4 regions of the Micromonospora sp. NBC_01638 genome follow, and region 3 is predicted to be linked to each of the others. Evidence: riboswitches for the same ligand, from Rfam matches in the RefSeq annotation. Region 3 holds a riboswitch; each other region holds the start of a gene.
What was found. A riboswitch is a leader RNA that binds a small molecule or an ion and turns the genes downstream of it on or off. The one in region 3 is predicted to bind cyclic di-AMP.
Positions count from the first base shown of each region.

Region 1: another riboswitch for cyclic di-AMP. It lies ahead of OG811_RS03225 (coiled-coil domain-containing protein); the one in region 3 lies ahead of OG811_RS20575 (C39 family peptidase).
Region 2: another riboswitch for cyclic di-AMP. It lies ahead of OG811_RS11165 (NlpC/P60 family protein); the one in region 3 lies ahead of OG811_RS20575 (C39 family peptidase).
Region 4: another riboswitch for cyclic di-AMP. It lies ahead of OG811_RS13390 (coiled-coil domain-containing protein); the one in region 3 lies ahead of OG811_RS20575 (C39 family peptidase).

Region 1 is NZ_CP109273.1:720,121-724,442, reverse strand. Features, by position in the region: gene OG811_RS03230 (hypothetical protein) at 18-527, opposite strand; gene OG811_RS03225 (coiled-coil domain-containing protein) at 667-1,734, opposite strand; cyclic di-AMP (ydaO/yuaA leader) riboswitch at 1,740-1,871, opposite strand; gene OG811_RS03220 (cation diffusion facilitator family transporter) at 1,984-2,901, opposite strand; gene OG811_RS03215 (HelD family protein) at 3,010-4,322, opposite strand, start outside.
Region 2 is NZ_CP109273.1:2,370,461-2,374,782, forward strand. Features, by position in the region: gene OG811_RS11160 (N-acetylmuramoyl-L-alanine amidase) at 1-1,237, opposite strand, end outside; cyclic di-AMP (ydaO/yuaA leader) riboswitch at 1,473-1,608, shown strand; gene OG811_RS11165 (NlpC/P60 family protein) at 1,621-2,661, shown strand; gene dcd (dCTP deaminase) at 2,730-3,308, opposite strand; gene OG811_RS11175 (pyridoxamine 5'-phosphate oxidase family protein) at 3,408-3,965, shown strand; tRNA gene OG811_RS11180 (tRNA-Gly) at 4,094-4,167, shown strand.
Region 3 is NZ_CP109273.1:4,344,002-4,348,323, reverse strand. Features, by position in the region: gene OG811_RS20580 (hypothetical protein) at 1-1,028, shown strand, start outside; gene OG811_RS20575 (C39 family peptidase) at 1,099-1,944, opposite strand; cyclic di-AMP (ydaO/yuaA leader) riboswitch at 2,182-2,322, opposite strand; gene OG811_RS20570 (hypothetical protein) at 2,607-3,377, opposite strand; gene OG811_RS20565 (hypothetical protein) at 3,508-3,912, opposite strand; gene OG811_RS20560 (acyltransferase family protein) at 4,005-4,322, opposite strand, start outside.
Region 4 is NZ_CP109273.1:2,820,639-2,824,960, forward strand. Features, by position in the region: gene OG811_RS13385 (carbonic anhydrase) at 1-415, shown strand, start outside; gene OG811_RS13390 (coiled-coil domain-containing protein) at 471-1,490, opposite strand; cyclic di-AMP (ydaO/yuaA leader) riboswitch at 1,495-1,625, opposite strand; gene OG811_RS13395 (YibE/F family protein) at 1,792-3,066, opposite strand; gene OG811_RS13400 (heavy metal translocating P-type ATPase) at 3,376-4,322, shown strand, end outside.

The sequences.
Region 1 (4,322 bases), 3.3 Mb from region 3:
TGGGCGCCAGGAGGCCACTACATCCTGGTTGCAGCGCGAGCACGGTTCGCGAGGGCGGGTCGCGCGGCGGGACGCCGGCCCCAGGGCTTGTACGTGGACAGCACCGTCGCGATGATCATCAGGCTGGTCGACACCGCGGGTGCGATCACCAGGTCGGCGCGATCCCGAGCGGGCAGCGCGGCCCCCAACGCACCGCCGTGCCGCAGATTCGGGGTGAACAGGAACAGCACCAGCCCGACCAGCACCGTGGTGAGCACCAGCTTGACCAGCACCCAGTGGTAGCGCACCAGGCCCCACGGGGTGAGCAGCGCGCTGGCGACACCGATCAGCCAGACCAGCACGCTCAGCGGCGCGAACAGCATGGTGCCGACCAGTGCCGCGACCGGGTAGACCACCGCCGGGTCGGCACCACGCTGCACGGCGATGCCGAGGGTGAGCAGCACCAGGTCGGCACCGAGCCAGCCGAGCGAGGTGACCAGGTGCAGGGTGAGCAGCCCCTTGCGGGCCGTGGGTGGGATCCGACGCATACCGCGATGCTTCCCGCCGACCCCGGCCGGGTCGTCCGACGACAGGCGACATCAGGGGTACGCCCCGCGACGTAGCCGGCCTTGCCCTGACGAAATGCCGGTGAGTCATCCTGACGACTCACCGGCATCACACCAGTGGTCAGTAAACCGACAGGTGCACGTGGTTGGTGTGGTCGGTGGACGGGGTGCCGCCCGCCCCGCTGTACGACTTCCACCCGCTGCTGGGCAGCCAGATCTGCCGGTACCAGATCACGTACAGCACAGCGAGCCGGTCGGCGTTGCGGATGAAGTACGCGGCCAGGTTGTTGCCGTACGTCTTGTCGCCGCCGGTGGCGTTCCCGCCGAAGCCGTCCTTCTGCGCCGCGAAGTCGCAGGCCCGGCCCTTCGGGTGTTCGCCGGAGCCGCTGGGGCGGTGGCAGGAGACGTACCGGGTGAACCCGGCGGCCTTGGCCTGGTTGAGCGCGTGCAGGGTACGCGGGGTGATGCAGCCGCTGGCCGGCGTGGGGTCGTTGATGCTGCACGACTCGGACGGCCAGGAGCCGTCGGAGTTGCGCGGGGCCGCCGTCGCGTTGGCGGCGGAGGTGCCCCGGTTGGAGTCGGTGTCGGCGGTGGTCTGTGGCTTGGGTGTGGTGGCCACGGTCAGTGCCCGCTCGGCCTGCTCCTTGCGCTTGGCCATCACCGCGACCTGCTTGCGCTGTTCGTTGATCTCGCCGTCCAGGGCGGCCCGGGTGCGGTTGGACTGGTCCTTCGTGGCGAGCAGATCACGCAGCACCCGGTCCTCGTTGGCGGCCACTGCGTCCAAGGCGGCGGCCCGGTCCATGAAGCCCTCCGGGGTGTTGCTGTTGAGTAGCGCCGACATCGCGCCGAGCCGGCCGGTGCGGTACGCCACGCCGGCGATCTCGCCCACCTTGCCGTTGCGCTGGGCGAGCTCGACGTCGATGGTCTTCAGTCGGGTGGCGAGCTGCTGCTGCCGCTGCACGGAGGTGTCCAGGGCGCGCTTCGCGTCCAGGTAGCCCTTGCTGGCCGCATCGAGTTGGGCGCGTAGCGCCGGGGTGCCGCCCTCTTCGTCCGAGTCGGGTGCGGCGGCGGCCCGCAGGCCGGTCGGGGGAGCGGCCGAGGCGGCGCCGGCCGGGAGCGCGACGCCGAGGGCGAACATCGCGACGATCAGGGCCGCCAGTCGGGCGGTCGGTGGTCGTGTTGGTGCCACTGCGCATGTCCTTCCGTTAGCCGCCGACCGGGTTAGCTGACGGGTTCGGGACGGAAGATCCCTACCGCTGACGCGGATGCACCCCAGGAACATGGTTCCCCGGTTCGCCCTCTCGAGCGATTAGGCGGCGACCGCCACCGGCGCCGGGAGGCGCCGCCTGGTGGAGGCCGGGACCGAGCCTACCGTTGCCGGTGGGGCCGCTGCAGTCAATGTGACGGACGGTGCGTGCGTCGTGACGATGAATTACTGCTACCACTCGATCGAGCCGCAGGCTCCGGAGGCGGCGCCGGGCTCGATCTGCAACGTCGCGTGCTCGATCCGGAAGTCGTCGTGCAGGGCCGTACGCGCGGCGGTGAGCACCGCGCCGACCTCCGCGCCGGGCGCCATGGTCAGGTGTGCGGAGGCCACGTCCATGCCCGAGGTGAGCGTCCACACGTGCAGGTCGTGCACCTCGACCACACCGGGGACTGCGGCCAACCGGTCGTGCACGGCGGTCACCTGAAGATGCTCCGGTGCGGCCTGCACCAGGATGCGGACGGCGGCACGTGCCAGCCGCCAGGTACGCGGCAGGATGAACACGCCGATGGCGACCGCGACAAGTGGGTCGGCCCACCACCAGTCGGTGACGGTGATGAGCAGCGCCGCGCCGATGACGCCGAGCGAGCCGAGCAGGTCGCCGAGGACCTCCAGGTAGGCGCCCTGGAGGTTGATGCTCTCCCGGGCGCCGGTGCGGAGCAGGGCGAAGGCGACGACGTTCGCGAGCAGGCCGAGCACGGCCACCGCGAGCATCGGGCCGGCGATGACCTCGTGCGGGTCGCCGAAGCGGCGGATCGCCTCGATCACCACGTAGATCGCGACGCCGGAGAGCAGGACGGCGTTGGCCAGCGCGGCGAGCACCTCGAGTCGGTAGAGCCCGAAGGTGCGCTGCGGGTCGGTGGTGGCCCGCCGGGTCGCGGTGATCGCGGCGAGCGCCATCCCGATGCCGAGCACGTCGGTGAACATGTGCCCGGCGTCGGAGAGCAGGGCGAGTGAGCCGGTGTGCAGCGCGGCGACCGCCTCGACCACCATCAGGGCGGCGAGCAGCCCGAAAGCCGCCCAGAGTCGGCCCCGGTGCTGGTGTGCGGCATTGGCGACCGACGCATGGTGGTGGTCATGACCTGCGCCCACGAGGTTCACCTTCCGCTGCCAGTCGGGACACGGTCAAATGTATGTTCACATCGCTATGTGTGCAAGTGTAAGGCCGAACCACCCCCCAGCCAGGCCATTTGTCGCGGATCAGCCGGTCGGGTCGATGGTGGTGAGTCGCTGAGTGGCCCGGGAGAGCGCCACGTACAGGGTGCGCACCCCGGCGCCCGGATCCGCCCGGATCTCGCTCGGAGCGACCAGCACCACCCCGTCGTACTCCATGCCCTTGGCCTCCAGGCTGGTCACCACCTGCAACCTCGATGCGCCGAGCGCGTCGAGCCAACCGGCGACCTCGTCGCGGCGGGGGACCGGCGTGATCACCCCGACGGTGCCCTCCACCTCGGTCAGCAGACCGGCGGCCGCCTCCACGGTCGCGGTCTCCAACCCCGTCGCGGGCACCACCAGCTCGACCGGATCGACCCCGGTGGAGCGGACGGCGCTCGGCAGCGGCAGGTCAGGGTAGATCCGGCGGATCTCCGCCGCCGCCACCGCGAAGATCTCCGACGAGTTGCGGTAGTTGGTGGTGAGCGTGAAATCGTGCCGCTTGCGCCGGCCCAACGCCTGGTCGCGGGCCCGGGTCAGCTCCTCCGGATCGCCGGTCCACGCGGTCTGCGCGGGGTCGCCCACCACGGTCCAGGAGGCCAGGCGGCCACGTCGACCAACCATCCGCCACTGCATCGGTGAGACGTCCTGCGCCTCGTCCACCACCACGTGCGCGTAGTCCCGGTAGTCCGCCGGGCGCTCCCGGGCCGCCGCGCGGGCGGCCCGCTGCCGGTCGCCGAAGGTGCTCAACTCGCGGACGCCGCCAGCAAGCTGGAACGGGTCGCGCCGGGCCTTGGCCGGCTGCGCCGGCTTACCGAGCAGCGCGTCCAACTCGTCCAGCAGCGCGATGTCGGCGATGGTCAGTCCGGCCGAGTCCAGGTCCTGGTACGCGGCGGTGAGCAGCCGGATCTCCGCAGAGGAGAGGACCCCACCGGCATAGCGGCGCAGCCGGTCCGGCCGGGCCAACCAGCCGAGCACGTGCCGGGGGTGCAGCCGCGGCCACCACGCCTTGAGGAACTCCCGGAACTCCGACCGCTCGGCGATCTCGCCCTCGAAGGCCCGCTGCTCTGGCAGCCGAGTGATCCCCACGGCACGGGCCTGCGCCCAGAGCGCGGCGAACACCCCGTCGAAGCCGGCCCGGCGCACCTCGTTGCGTCGGGCGCCCCGGTGCAGGGCGCGGTCCCGGATCCGGTCCAGCGCGGCCCGGTCCAGCCGCAGCAACGTGCCCCGGTAGAGCAGTCGCAACTCACCCGGGCCCCCCGGCACCGCGTCGCGAGCAGCCCGCTCCAGCACCTGCCGCATCCGCAGCGAGCCCTTCACCGCCGCGACCTCGGGTGGGTCGGTGCGGGTGGCGGTCATCC
Region 2 (4,322 bases), 2.0 Mb from region 3:
GCATTCCGCGTACGGTCGATGCGACGGTGCCGGGCACGTTGTCGTGGCCGATGATGTGTTGGCGGTCCAGGGGGATGCCCAGCCGCAGCGCGAGGTGTCGGACCAGCTTCGCCGACGTCCGGTACATCGCCTCGGTGTACCAGGTGCCCTGCGCGGCAAAGCCCTCGTGTTCCAGCCCGATCGACTTGGCGTTGACGTACCAGTTTCCGGCGTGCCAGCCGACGTCCTTGGTTTTCACGTGCTGGGCGATGTGCCCGTCCACCGAGCGCAGCGAGTAGTGCCAGCTCACGTAGGTCGGGTCCTGGACGAGTTTCAGGGTGGTCGCCCAGCTTGCCTCGGTGTCATGGATGGCGATGTACTCGATCTTCTGCCGTGCGGGCCGGTCGGAGAGGTCGTGGTTGCCGTAGTCCCCGTCGCCGAACGCCTCGTAGGGCGCGGGGATCCACTCACAGGAGATGGTGCGGGGGCACTCCAGCCCGTCCGGGCGGGCCAGGCGGCGCAGGCCCAGTCGGTCCAGCCAGGAACGCTCCGGCTGTACCGCGCGGGCCGGCAGCGTGATCCGCTGGCCGTCGTCGGTCACCCGGGACTCGCCGGCGCTGATCGTGGTGAAGACCTCGTCGGCGAAGGCCGCTGCGGCATCGGCGCTGTCCGCACCGGCGTAGCGGGCCACCGCGCCGTACCAGGCAGCCGGGTCGGTGCCGGCGCCAACCGGCGCGCCCAGCTCCCGTTGGTACGCGGCGAGCAGTGCCGCCCCGCCCCGGATGTTGACGCTCGCGTCGGTGCGCAGCGCCTCGGGTGCCGCGCCGGTCAGCGCTGCGGCGGTGTCCACGGTCTGCAACGCGGCGGTGGGCGGCGCGGGGTCTTCGGCCTGCCGAGGAGCGGGCGCCAGCGCGGGTCGGGAGTCGTCGCCACGCGGGTCCTCGGCGCCGGTGTCGTGGTGGCCGCGCCCAGGCAGGGCGACCACGTGGCGGGCGTCGGTCAGGTGCATCGGGCCGTAGCCGCCGCTGGTGCTCGGTGTGCCGGCGTTGCTGTCCCAGCGGGACTCCAGGTAGGAGACGCCGAGCAGCACGCCGGTCGGCACGCCGTACTCCGCTGCCGCCGCGGCGTACTGCTGCTGGCGGTCGGCGGTGGGTGCGGCGGCGGCAGCGCCGGCGGGTAGCGGTACCGCGGTCGCTGCGGCGACCACGGCGGCGGTGAGCAGTGCGCGCCGCCGGAGCGACAGGGTTGGATGGTGCATCGAACCCCCTAAATTCCACGGGATGAAGGTGAGGTCACCTTCGCGCCGCCCGGGAGCCTGCGTCAATACCTTTCTATCTGTCGACGCGTCAGGAAAGAAATCTTCGCGTACGGTCCGTCACCCTCCCTGATCGGTACGGAGTGTCACGGCCGCACGGGTTGCGGATCGGTAACAGGCGTCTCTACTCTGGTCATTCGTCGGCCCGATATCAGTTCCGCCCAGCCCGGGCGGTAACGGACCGACACCGCCGAGTCGTTTCCGAGCGAACCGGGGACCCAGGTCCCTCGGGGTGAATCCGCAGCCACTGCGGTAGGGCGCCGACTTCCCGCCCGAACCCGTCAGCTAACCCGGTAGGCGGTCAGGAAGAAGGAGTACGGAACCCGGTGGCACTCCATGCCCCGCGGCCGTCGTCCGAGCGGCCGGCAGCAGCCGGCCCGACGTCGATCGCGCCGCGCTCACGCTGGTCCCGCTTCACCACCGCTCTCGCCGCGCTGGCCGGCGTCGCCGTCGTCCTGACGGGCAGCGCCACGGCGGCCCACGCCGATCCGTCCGTCGCCGAGATCGAGCGCCAGATCGACGCCGACTGGAACAAACTCGAACCGATCATCGAACGGCACAACGCCACCCGGACCGACCTCGCCGCCAAGCGCAAGCAGGCGGACGCGCTGGCCGCCCGGATCGGCCCGCTGGAGCGCCAGGTCGACGCTGCGATGAACAAGGTCAGCGCGCTGGCCGTGCGCGCGTACAAGGGCGAGAACGTCTCGACCGTCAACGCGGTGCTGGGCAGTCGATCGCCCAGCGAGGTGGTTGGCCAGCTCGAGATGCTCGACCGGTTCGCGCACAACCAGCAGCAGGACGTGCGGCAGGTGGCCGACCTCCGCGATGAGCTGGCGAAGCAGAAGGCGCCGCTGGACGAGATGGTGGCCCAGCTGACCCGTACCGAGGCCCAGTTGGCGGCGAAGAAGAAGCAGATCAACGAGGAGATCGACCGGCTGCAGAAGCTGCGCATCAAGGTGTACGGCAACGGTGGCGGCGGTTCGCTGCGCCCGGCGCCCTGCCCCGGCAGCTATCCCGGTGGCGCTGCGGGCACGGCGGTCAAGTTCGCCTGCGCGCAGATCGGCAAGCCCTACGTCTGGGGTGCCGAGGGCCCGAACTCGTACGACTGCTCCGGGCTGATGCTGGCCGCCTGGGCGAAGGCCGGTGTGTCGCTGCCGCACAACGCCGCCGCGCAGAGCCGCGCCACCAAGAACGTCAGCAAGGCCGACCTGCGCCCCGGCGACCTGGTCTTCTACTACAGCGACATCCACCACGTCGGCATGTACGTCGGCGGTGGCTGGGTGGTGCACGCCTCGCAGGCCGGTCAACCGGTCAAGATGAAGAAGGTCGACGACGGCCCGATCCACAGCTACGGCCGCCCAGGCTGATCAGGGGTGACCGAAGGGCCCGTCGCGATTCGTCGCGGCGGGCCCTCGTCGTCTGGCTGTCGTACCGCTCAGCGGGTGGGCCAGGTGCGCCAGTGCTGCCAGGCGCGGCTCGGCGTCGGCCCCCGCTGGCCCTGGTAGCGCGAGCCGTAGACCACCGAGCCGTACGGGTGCTCGGCCGGCGAGGAGAGCCGGAAGATGCAGAGCTGCCCGATCTTCATGCCTGGCCAGAGGGTGATCGGCAGGTTCGCCACGTTCGAGAGCTCCAGCGTCACGTGACCGGAGAAGCCCGGGTCGATGAAGCCGGCGGTGGAGTGCGTGAGCAGCCCGAGCCGACCCAGCGAGCTCTTCCCTTCGAGCCGGCCGGCGAGCTGGTCGCCCAGCGAGATGACCTCCAGTGTCGAGGCGAGCACGAACTCCCCGGGGTGCAGCACGAACGGCTCACCGTCGGGCACCTCGACCACGGAGGTCAGGTCGTCCTGCTGCATGGCCGGGTCGATGTGTGTGTAAAGGTGGTTGTTGAACACCCGGAACAGCCGGTCGAGTCGCACGTCGATGCTGGACGGTTGGACCAGGGTGGGCTCGAACGGCTCCAGGCCCAGCGTGCCGGCCTTGATCTCGGAGACCAGGTCGCGGTCGGAGAGCAGCATCGGACAACCATAGCGGCGGTGCCCAAAGCCGTCGGATTCGGTGCCGGTGACCAGCGCGTCGAGCTCGCTGCTCGTACAGTTGTTCGATAGAATGCTCGCATGGCTTCCTGGTCCGAATTCGCCGCCGACGAGCCCCGACTCGCCGACGGGATCCGCGTTCTCCTCCAGCAGTACGGGCCGGGCTTCGGCTACCTGGCCACGGTCCGCGCCGACGGCGGGCCCCGAGTCCATCCGGTCTCCCCGGTCATCACCGACGAGGGTCTGTTCTGCTTCATCATCGACTCCCCGAAGCGCCGTGACCTCGAACGCGACGGCCGTTACGCGCTGCACTCGTTCCCTCCGGAGGAGAGCGACGACGAGGCGTACGTGGCGGGGCGCGCCCGTCCGGTGACCGATCCGGCGCGGGTCGCCCGGTTGGCGCAGGGCGCCCGGGCAGAGCCGCAGGCCGACTGGCGGCTGTTCGAGTTCACCGTCGACGTGGCGATGCTGACCCGCCGCGAGCAGCCCACCGCGGGCATTCCGGGTCTCGCGCCGGGTCGGCCGGCCGTGCGGGTCTGGCTCGACCCGCACGCCCCGTCGGCGGCGGCCGCGCCGCTCGCCGTACCGCAGGCACGCCCGACCATTCTCAGTCGTGACATCCAGTACACGGCCGCCTGACCACGGCCCAACGACGCCGCTGCCGGCCCCGTCGTGACGGAGCCGGCAGCGGGTGTACGCGGATGAGCTACGCCGGGCGGGGTGCCTGGGTGCACGGGCTCGGCGACTCGGGTACAGTGGTGCCGCCTGCGGGTGTAGTTCAATGGCAGAACATCAGCTTCCCAAGCTGACAGTGCGGGTTCGATTCCCGTCACCCGCTCCACCGTGAGGCCCCAGCTCAGGACAGCTTTCCTGGCTGGGGCCTTATTCGTTGCTATTACTTCTTGCGCTTGCCGTGCCCGCTGCGTGCCCGATCCTGGCTCTTCTTGATCTGCGAACTGAGCGCGTCGGCGATCTGCTCGTCCTGCTCGCGGGCGG
Region 3 (4,322 bases):
CCGCGACCCTGGCGGCCGTCGCGCTCGGCGCGCCGCCGACCCACCCCGCGCTCGGCACACCCATGGACGTCTCCACCGGCGACGGCGGGTCGGGTGTCGAGGCGGTCGCGGCAGCCGACCGGGTCCTACGGGTCTACAACAACAACATCGAGAACCTGGTGGTGAACAACTCCGACGGGAGCTGCACCCGAATCTCCGGGCCGGACCACCTGACCTCGATCCTGGTCGACGACGCCGGTCGCACCGGCACCAGCGCCGTGGTGGCGCCCGACATCCTGATCGTGCAGCAGGTGCGCGGCACCGGCCAGGCCGAGGCGTACGCCGACCAACTGTCGGCGAAGTTCGGCTACCCGGCGGGCACCTACGGGGCGATCGTGGCGTGGAGTGACCCGGAGCCCTGGGGTGGCACGCACAAGTGCAGCTCGCAGTCGCTCGGCGACCTCAAGAAGAAGCAGACCAACGGCATCATCTGGAACAAGCAGACGCTCAACCTCGCCGCTGGCGACATCTCGAAATACTGGAGTGCTGGCTGGCTCAAGCCGGGCACGGCGTACGCCAACGGTGCCGGATGCACGCTGTACAAGCCGCCGAACAGCGATCCGGACAGCACCGACTACCACAAGTGGAAGCGGACCAGCGCCATCGCGGCCCGGTTCACCATCAAGGCGACCGGCACGAGCGTGTTCGCCGCGACCATGCACCTGCCGCAGGAAAACCGGCAGAACGCCTGCGCCGGCGACGGCGACCGGGGCATCGCCAACAGCGGCATCCACCTCGGCGCGGACGCGACCAGCCTGCTGAACGCCTCCACGGTCCGCGTCGTGGGGATCGACGCGAACCGTACGGGCATCGCACCCGGCACGCTGAGCGGCTACGGCATGACCGGCTACGGGTCGGCGGCCACCAACGGCTCCAGCAAGATCGACTACCTCTTCGTGAAGGGGACCGTCCAGCCGTCCAGCATCGGCCACACGGTCAGCGGAACGAAGTCGAACCACCTCGCGCTGTACGGCTTCATCACCTACTGACCGCACCGACAAAGACGACGCGGGCGCCGGCCCCTTGTGGGGGACGGCGCCCGCGTCGGCTGCGCCCAGGTCAGGCGGAGTAACCCCGGTTGGCGATCCAGTTGGCCAGATCGATCGTGGTCATCCAGTACGACGGGTCGGCCGCGTTCGCCGAGTCGGCGATCCGCACGGTCCGGCCGTTGTCCTTGTAACCCACCACGGCGACGTAGTGCCCGCCGCCGTAGGAGCGCCAACCGCCGTTGGTGTCGGTGGCGTCGCCGACGACGTTGGCCACCACGCCGCGGCCGTCGGTGATGGCCTTGACGACGTCGGCCTGGAGCCGGTCCATCTGCGCCGGGCTGGGCGCGCCGGCGAACATCCGGGTCCGGTACGGGGAACCCTTCACCTCGGCGTTGAGCACCCGGGTGGTGTCCTGGGCCGAGTTGGTGCCCATCTCGGTGGTGCCCAGTTTGGCACCGAGCTCGTTCTGGGTGCGGTCGATGCCGGCGGCGCTGAGCGCGTTACGGGTGGCTGCCGGGCCGCAGTTGTAGTACGTGTTCTGCGCCTCGTAGTCGTAGTCGAGCATCTTCGTCGCGGGCGGCTTCGGCGGGGCCGGCTTAAGGCTCAGGTCCGGGTTGCTGCTGGCGTTGGCCGCGGGTGACGCGGCGGTGGTAGCCGGGGCGGTGGTCGGCGCGGCGCTGGCCGAGGGGGACGCGTCGCGCGCCTCACCGCGGGAGGCGGCGGTGTCGCTGCGCATCTCGGCGACCGTGGTCGCGGTGCGCTGGCTGGCCGGGTCGTCGTCGGCGACGGCGACCAGCCCACCGGTGGTGGTGGCGATCGCGAGGGCCGCGGCGGAGGCGGCAACGATCTGGTATGGGCGCTCGGTGGCGAAACGGCGGAGCTGACGCTGCAGGGTGTGCTTCACGGGGTCCTCCACGGATCCGGGGGGAGAGCGGCACACCGGGGCCGGACCGGTATATCCGGGCAGGCGCCAGCGCGCGGACCGTGGTCCGCGGATGGTGAACCGCTCAGGGGAACGCCCGGCGCTGCCGGGCGGGATAGGCGATGACCCGGGGGGGTCAGCTCACCGTCACTGGACGAATGAGCGGGGGCACCGCTGCGCCGTGGAGGCGAGGGAACAACCGAGGGGTGGAAAGGTGCTGCACGAGGATGGAACTCCTTCCGACACCGCCTACCGGGTTAGCTGACGGATTCGGGCGGGAAGATCGCCCTACCGCGGGCCATGGCTCGCGGATTCACCCCGGACTTACTGGTGGGTCCCCGGTTCGTTTTCACGATTGAGCGGGTCGGCGCGGCGTCGCCTCTTGCGATCGGTTACCGCACCGGACGAGACGACACTACTGGCCGGTCCGCACCCTGCCAAGCCAGGTTCACCTGCGTAAACCCCGATCGGCGCGACAATTTCTGCGCGTATTGCCGATGATGTGACTCGATGGGACAAGCGGTTATGGTGACGCCTGCGGGCGACAACCGGACAGGCCGCCGATAATACGGTCACAATCACCGGAAAAATCGAGCCGATCGCGCCGGACGCCCGATTTCCCAGTTACGTGACCGGGCTCACATCACGGATCGGGCTCAACCTGCTCGGGCCGGACGCCAGCGTGCCACGACGGCGGGACGGCACGTCCCGTTCGCCGCCCGGCGAGCGGGTACCAGGTTCGGCCGCAGCCGGGCCACTGCCGCGTACGCCTCGTCGGCGAGGGTGCGAGCCGCGTCGGCGGCCAGTTCCGCATCCCGCCACGCGGCCCGCTCCCGGGCGGCGGCGGCCTCGTAGTCGGCCCGTCTCGCGTCCCGGATCGCCCGACTGAGCACCACCTCCTGCTCGACCGGGTGCCGCCGGGGATCCCAACCGCGCCGGTGCCCGAACACGTCGCCCAGCTGCGCCATGGTCAGGTCGCCCCGCCAGTGCGCCGCGGTCGCCGCGCGGAGCAGGTAGCGCTCCCGGAGGGCGTACTCGGCGGGGGTGCGGGGGGTATGCGGGGTGGGCAGCGCCCCGGCACCCGCGAAGCGACGGGCCGCGATGTCCGCCTCGTCGTACCCGTTCCAGGCCCGCTCCATCTCCTCCTGAGCGGTCAGCCAGGCCGCGCGTCGCCGCCGCGCGGTCGTGGCCGCGCCGGCCGCCGCGACGGCCACCTCCTCGGCGTACCGGCGCAGGTCGACGGCCTCGGCCTCGGCCACCTCCCGAGCGGTGGGTGCCGCCGGGAGCGGGTCGTCCGTGGGCCGGTCCCGCTCGGGTCGGGCGACCAGCACGGCGAGTACGCCCAGTGTCAGCAGGAACAGGGCCGACCAGATGGCGGCGGCCTGCGGAACCTCGGTCACGAACTGGTAGAAGACAACGGTCTCCATGGTCGGCACCTCGGGGAGAGAGCAATGCGGTGGAGCCCGACCGGCAACCTGGCCACGGCGGGCCACGGATCGGCGGGGGCGGAGCTGGTGGGTCGACAGGGCGCGGCGACGGGACGCTCATCCCGGTGGCTCAGCGCCCGGGTGGGGCCCGGGGCGCCCGGCTGCTCGGACCGCCGACGAGGGGCAGCCGGTCGGACCCGGGGGCGCACACCGGCAGCACGCCGGCCACGACGGTGACCTGGCCGCCGGGCAGCGAGTCGACCGACCAGGTCGGGGACTTCTCGGCGGCCCGATCAGGGACCGCCTTGGCCGTTTGAGCGGGCCCCTGCGCCACGGTGGGCCGGCACGACGTCGCCGGCGATCCGGCGGCGAACGGGATTGGCACTGCGCTCGGCGCGGCGCTCAGCGTTGGTGCGACGGCCGTGGCCGGGCCCGCGCCAAGCGCCAGGGCCGCGACGACGGCGAGGCTGGTCAGCACCCGTGTCGCCCAGCGCGCCACCCACCACAGCGGACAGGTGAGCGCGACCGGAAGCACCTCCCCACGCTACCGGCGTGCCGGCCCGGACGCACCGACCACGGGCGTGTCGGCGCACGCCGCGCCGATCCCACCGACCAGGGTGGATGGTGTCAGCGCGAATCCACGTACGTTGATCGGCTGTCGGCCGGGTCGGCCCCGCCGGCCCCGGCTTGAGGCCCGACGCCAGCGGTGTTGGGGGCCTCGGTGCTGGGGGCCTCGGTGCTGGCCGTGCGCGGTCGGGGGACGGACGCCGGTCCGGGGACGGACGCCGGTCGGGCCGGACGACGCGGCGCGAGTCGGCGCATCATCGGGGTCTCGACGAAGCGGTGCAGCAACCCGGCGAGGACCAGGTTCACCACCAGGAAGCCGAGCACCACGGCCGGGCCACGCCAGCCCTCGAAGCCGGTCCCCCAGTCCCCGCTCCAGCG
Region 4 (4,322 bases), 1.5 Mb from region 3:
CAGCGTGGAGTACGCGGTGACCGTGCTCGGCACCCCGCTGGTGGTGGTGCTCGGCCACGACTCGTGCGGCGCGGTGCAGGCGGCCCGGGAGGTCGCCGCGACCGGCACCCCACCTCGTGGGCACCTGCGGGCGGTGGTCGACGCCGTGCTGCCCAGCCTGCGCCGGGCCGGAGCCGAGGGCGTGGACGACATCGACGGCATCGTCGACATCCACATCGCGCAGACCGTCGAGACGCTGCTGAGGCAGTCGCCCGTGCTGGCCGACGAGGTGGCGCAGGGGCGGTGCGCGGTGGTGGGTGTGTCGTACCGACTCGCCGCCGGAGCGGTGCGCCTGGTGGCCGCCGTGCCGGCCGGCTTCGGGACGCTCGACGTGCCTGCCGGATCGACCGATCCGGCCACGCCTTCCGCCGCCTGACGCGTCGAGGGCCGCCCCGCGCGACGCGGAACGGCCCTCGAGAGGATTGTGCGGGTCAGAGCAGCGACATGTGGACGTGGTCGGTGTGGTTCGACGGCCCGCTGTACGAACTCCAGCCGGTCGCCGGGAACCAGATCTGCCGGTTCCAGATCACGTAGTAGATGCCGAGCCGGTCGGCGTTACGGATGAGGAACGCGGCGACGTTGTTGCCGTACGTCCGGGTGTCGTCGTTGTGCCACGGGGCGAAGCCGCTCTTCTGCAGCGACCAGTCGCAGGCGCGGCCCTTCGGGTGCTCCCACGGCCCGCCGGAGCGGTAACAGCCGACGAACCGGTTGAAGCCCGCCCGCTTGACCTCCTTGTACGCGTGCAGCGTCCGGGCGGTGACGCAGCCGGAAGTGGTCGGGTCATTCTCGCTGCACGACTGGGGCTTCCAGTCACCGTCCGCGGTGCGACCCGGGCCGATCTTCGCGACCATCGACGTGGCGTCCACCAGACCGCCGGTGAAGCCCTTCCCGCCGACCAGGGAAAGCGCCTTGTCCGCCTCGCTCTTCCGCTTCGCCATCACGGCGGTCTGCTTCTGCTGCTCGCGGACCTCCGTGTCGAGGGCCAGCTTGGCTTGCTCGGCGCGGGCCTTCACCGTGTTGACCTCGGCGAGCTTCTTCTCGTTGACCATGTTCATCTCGTCGAGCGCCGCGGCGCGCTCGACGAACGAGTCGGGAGCGTCGCTCTCCAGCAGCATCGCGATCGCCCCGATCCGGCCGGTCCGATACGACTGGGCGGCGATCTGCCCGACCTGTGGGGCCAGCGCGTCCAGGTCGGCCTTGGCCCGGTGGACCTCCAGGGCCAGCTCCTGCTGCCGCTTCTTGGATTTGTCCAGCTTGGACTTGGCGGCGGAGTAGTCGCGGTTGGCCTGCTCGATGACGTCGTTGAGCAGCTTGGGCTCGTTGTCCTCCTCGTGCCCGGACGGTGTGGGGGTCGTCGGGGCGGCGTTGGCCGGGAGGGGACCGGCGAGCACAGTCAGTGCGGCGATCACGGCCACCACGGGTGTCAACCAGCGGCGTAGGGGTGCCGTCACAATGTTCCCTTCCGTCGACCGCCGACCGGGTTAGCTGACGGGTTCGGGGCGGAAGTGGCCCCTACCGCTGACGCGGATTCACCCCAGGTACCTGGGTCCCCGGTTCGCCGGTTGGCGATTGGGCGGTGGCACCGCAGGCGCCGCGTCGCGCCTTCATCGGTAACCGGCAGCGAGGTTACCTGAGAGCCGGCCGGGTGAGCTACGCCTGGATGCCGATCAAAAGTGTCATTTCGCCATAGCGTTGAGTGACCAGTGGCGTGGTTCTCAGGGCGGATACCTGATCTGGTCACGCTGAGGAGTGTCACCATGCCGTTTCCGTGCTCCTGTCCGGCTCCGGCCACCGATCGGCGGCGGTGAATAAGGGCGGGGTCCGCGGTTGATCCGGCTCGTCTGCGCGCCCGGCGGCGGTCACCACCGCGGCCAGCCCGGTGGTCAGCGGCACGGCCGCGATCAGACCGAGTGTGGCGACGGCGCTACGGACGATTTCCTGCGCGAGGAACTCGCTGGTGAGGATCTGCCCGATCGGTCGCGAGTCGGCGGTGAGCAGGAGCAGCAGCGGTAGAGACGCGCCCGCGTACGCCAGCACGATGGTGTTGACCGTGGAGGCGATGTGCGCGCGGCCGACCCGGGTGGCCGCACGGTACAGCTGCAACCGGGTCAGCCCGGGGTTCGCGTTCGCCAGCTCGGTGACGGTGGCGGCCTGGGTGACCGTCACGTCGTCGAGCACCCCGAGCGAGCCGATGATGATCCCGGCGAGCAGCAGGCCGTGCAGGTCCACGTCGCCCTGGAACATCGACAGGGTGGTGGCATCCTCGCTGCCGAAGCCGGTGAGGTGGGTTGCGGCCGTGGCGATGGTGGCGAGCACGCCGGTCAGCACCAGGCTGCCGAGGGTGCCGAGGACCGCGACCGAGGTCTGCGCGGTGACCCCGTGCGTCAGATAGAGCACGACGAACATGATGAGGGCCGCGCCGACCACCGCCACCAGCAGGGGTGATCTGCCGGCGCCGATGCCCGGCAGCACGAAGGTGAGCAGGATGGCGAAGCTGGCGGCCAGCCCGGCGAGCGCGGCCAGGCCCCGCCACCGACCGAACGCCACGATCGCCGCGGCGAAGACCACTGCCAGCCACACCATCGGGGTGCCGCGCTGGTGCTCGGCGATGTTCCAGCTGCTGGTGGCGGGATCGGCCGGATCAGTCAGCTCGACCAGGATGACCTCGTCGCCGACGTCGACCCTCGGGGCACCGGGCCCGTCGGGCACCGGTGTCTGCACCTTCTGGCCGGCGGTCGGCCCGTCGTCGACCCGGACGTCGACCGTGCCGCACGGCCCGGCGCCGAACCTCGGCGCGCCCTCGGGGGCCGACGGCACCGGCGGGCACGGCTCGGTGACCACCCGGGTCACCGTGCCGGGATAGCGCGGTACGTCCGCCCCACCGTCGGTCTGCGGTGGGCCGCCGCGCGGCCAGAGCAGCACCGCGGCGAGCACGGTAGCGACGAACAGGGGCACCACGGTCATGACGAGGATCCGTCGCACCCGGGGCGGGGCGGACGGAGCGGGACGGGTGTGGTCGGAACCCAAGGCGAGACTCCCAACGATCCGGTGCGGGGTACGTGTCAGCGGGCCGGTCGGTTCACCGCCACCGCGAATACGGACCGAGCGGCGCGGCGGATCGCTGGCTGACGAGCACTTGATCACTGACGGTCAGTGCCGGGTCCGGCTGGGCGGGGGCTGGGCCACGGGATGGAGGCGCCGGTGCTCGACTGTGCGACGGTTGACGGGGGATCATCGTGGGGAATGCTAACCACCCCGATCCGGGGCTGTAGGTCGTGGCGGAGTGTCGGCGGCTGAACCGCCCATGTGGGGCCCCCGGCGCGGCATGTTGGAGACATGCCCGACCCGTCGCCACCCGAACCGGACCGCCAGCAGCACGCGGCCCCCGCCGCGCACGTGCAGCACGACAAGCACGCCGGGCACGATCCCGCGATGTTTCGTCACCGCTTCTGGGTCTGCCTGGTGCTCACCGTCCCGGTGGTCCTGACCAGCCACCTCGTGTCGGATCAGCTGGGCCTGAGCGGGAAGGTCCCCGGCCGTTCCTGGGTGGGTCCGGTGCTCGGCTCGGTGGTGTTCTGGTGGGGCGGTTGGCCGTTCCTGGTCGGCGCGGTCCGGGAGGTGCGGGACCGGGCACCCGGCATGATGCTGCTCGTCGCGATGGCGATCACCGTCGCCTACACCGCGTCCCTGGCCACCAGCGTCGGCGCCTTTGACCTGGACTTCTGGTGGGAGTTGGCCGCGCTGGTCACCATCATGCTGCTCGGGCACTGGCAGGAGATGAAGGCCATCGGGCAGGCCCGGGGAGCGCTTGCGGCGCTGGCCGCGCTGCTACCGGACGAGGCCGAGCGGGTGGCGGCGGACGGACGGGTCGAGGCGGTGCCGGTGACCGACCTGCGGGTTGGTGACGTGGTGCTGGTCCGCCCAGGGGGTCGGGTGCCGGCGGACGGCCGGATCGTCGACGGCGGCGCCGAACTGGACGAGTCGATGATCACTGGCGAGTCGCGGCCGGTCGCCCGTTCGCCGGGCGACCGGGTGGTGGCCGGCACCGTCGCCACCGACTCGGCGATCCGGGTCCGCGTCGAGGCGCTGGGCGAGCACACCGCGCTCGCCGGCATCCAGCGGATGGTCGCGCAGGCCCAGGCCTCCGGCGGGCGGGCCCAACTGCTGGCCGACCGGTTCGCCGCCGCGCTGTTCTACCTGGCCACCGGCACCGCTGTGTTGACCGTGCTGGTCTGGACCGTCCTCGGCCAGCCGGACGAGGCGGTGGTCCGCGCGGTCACCGT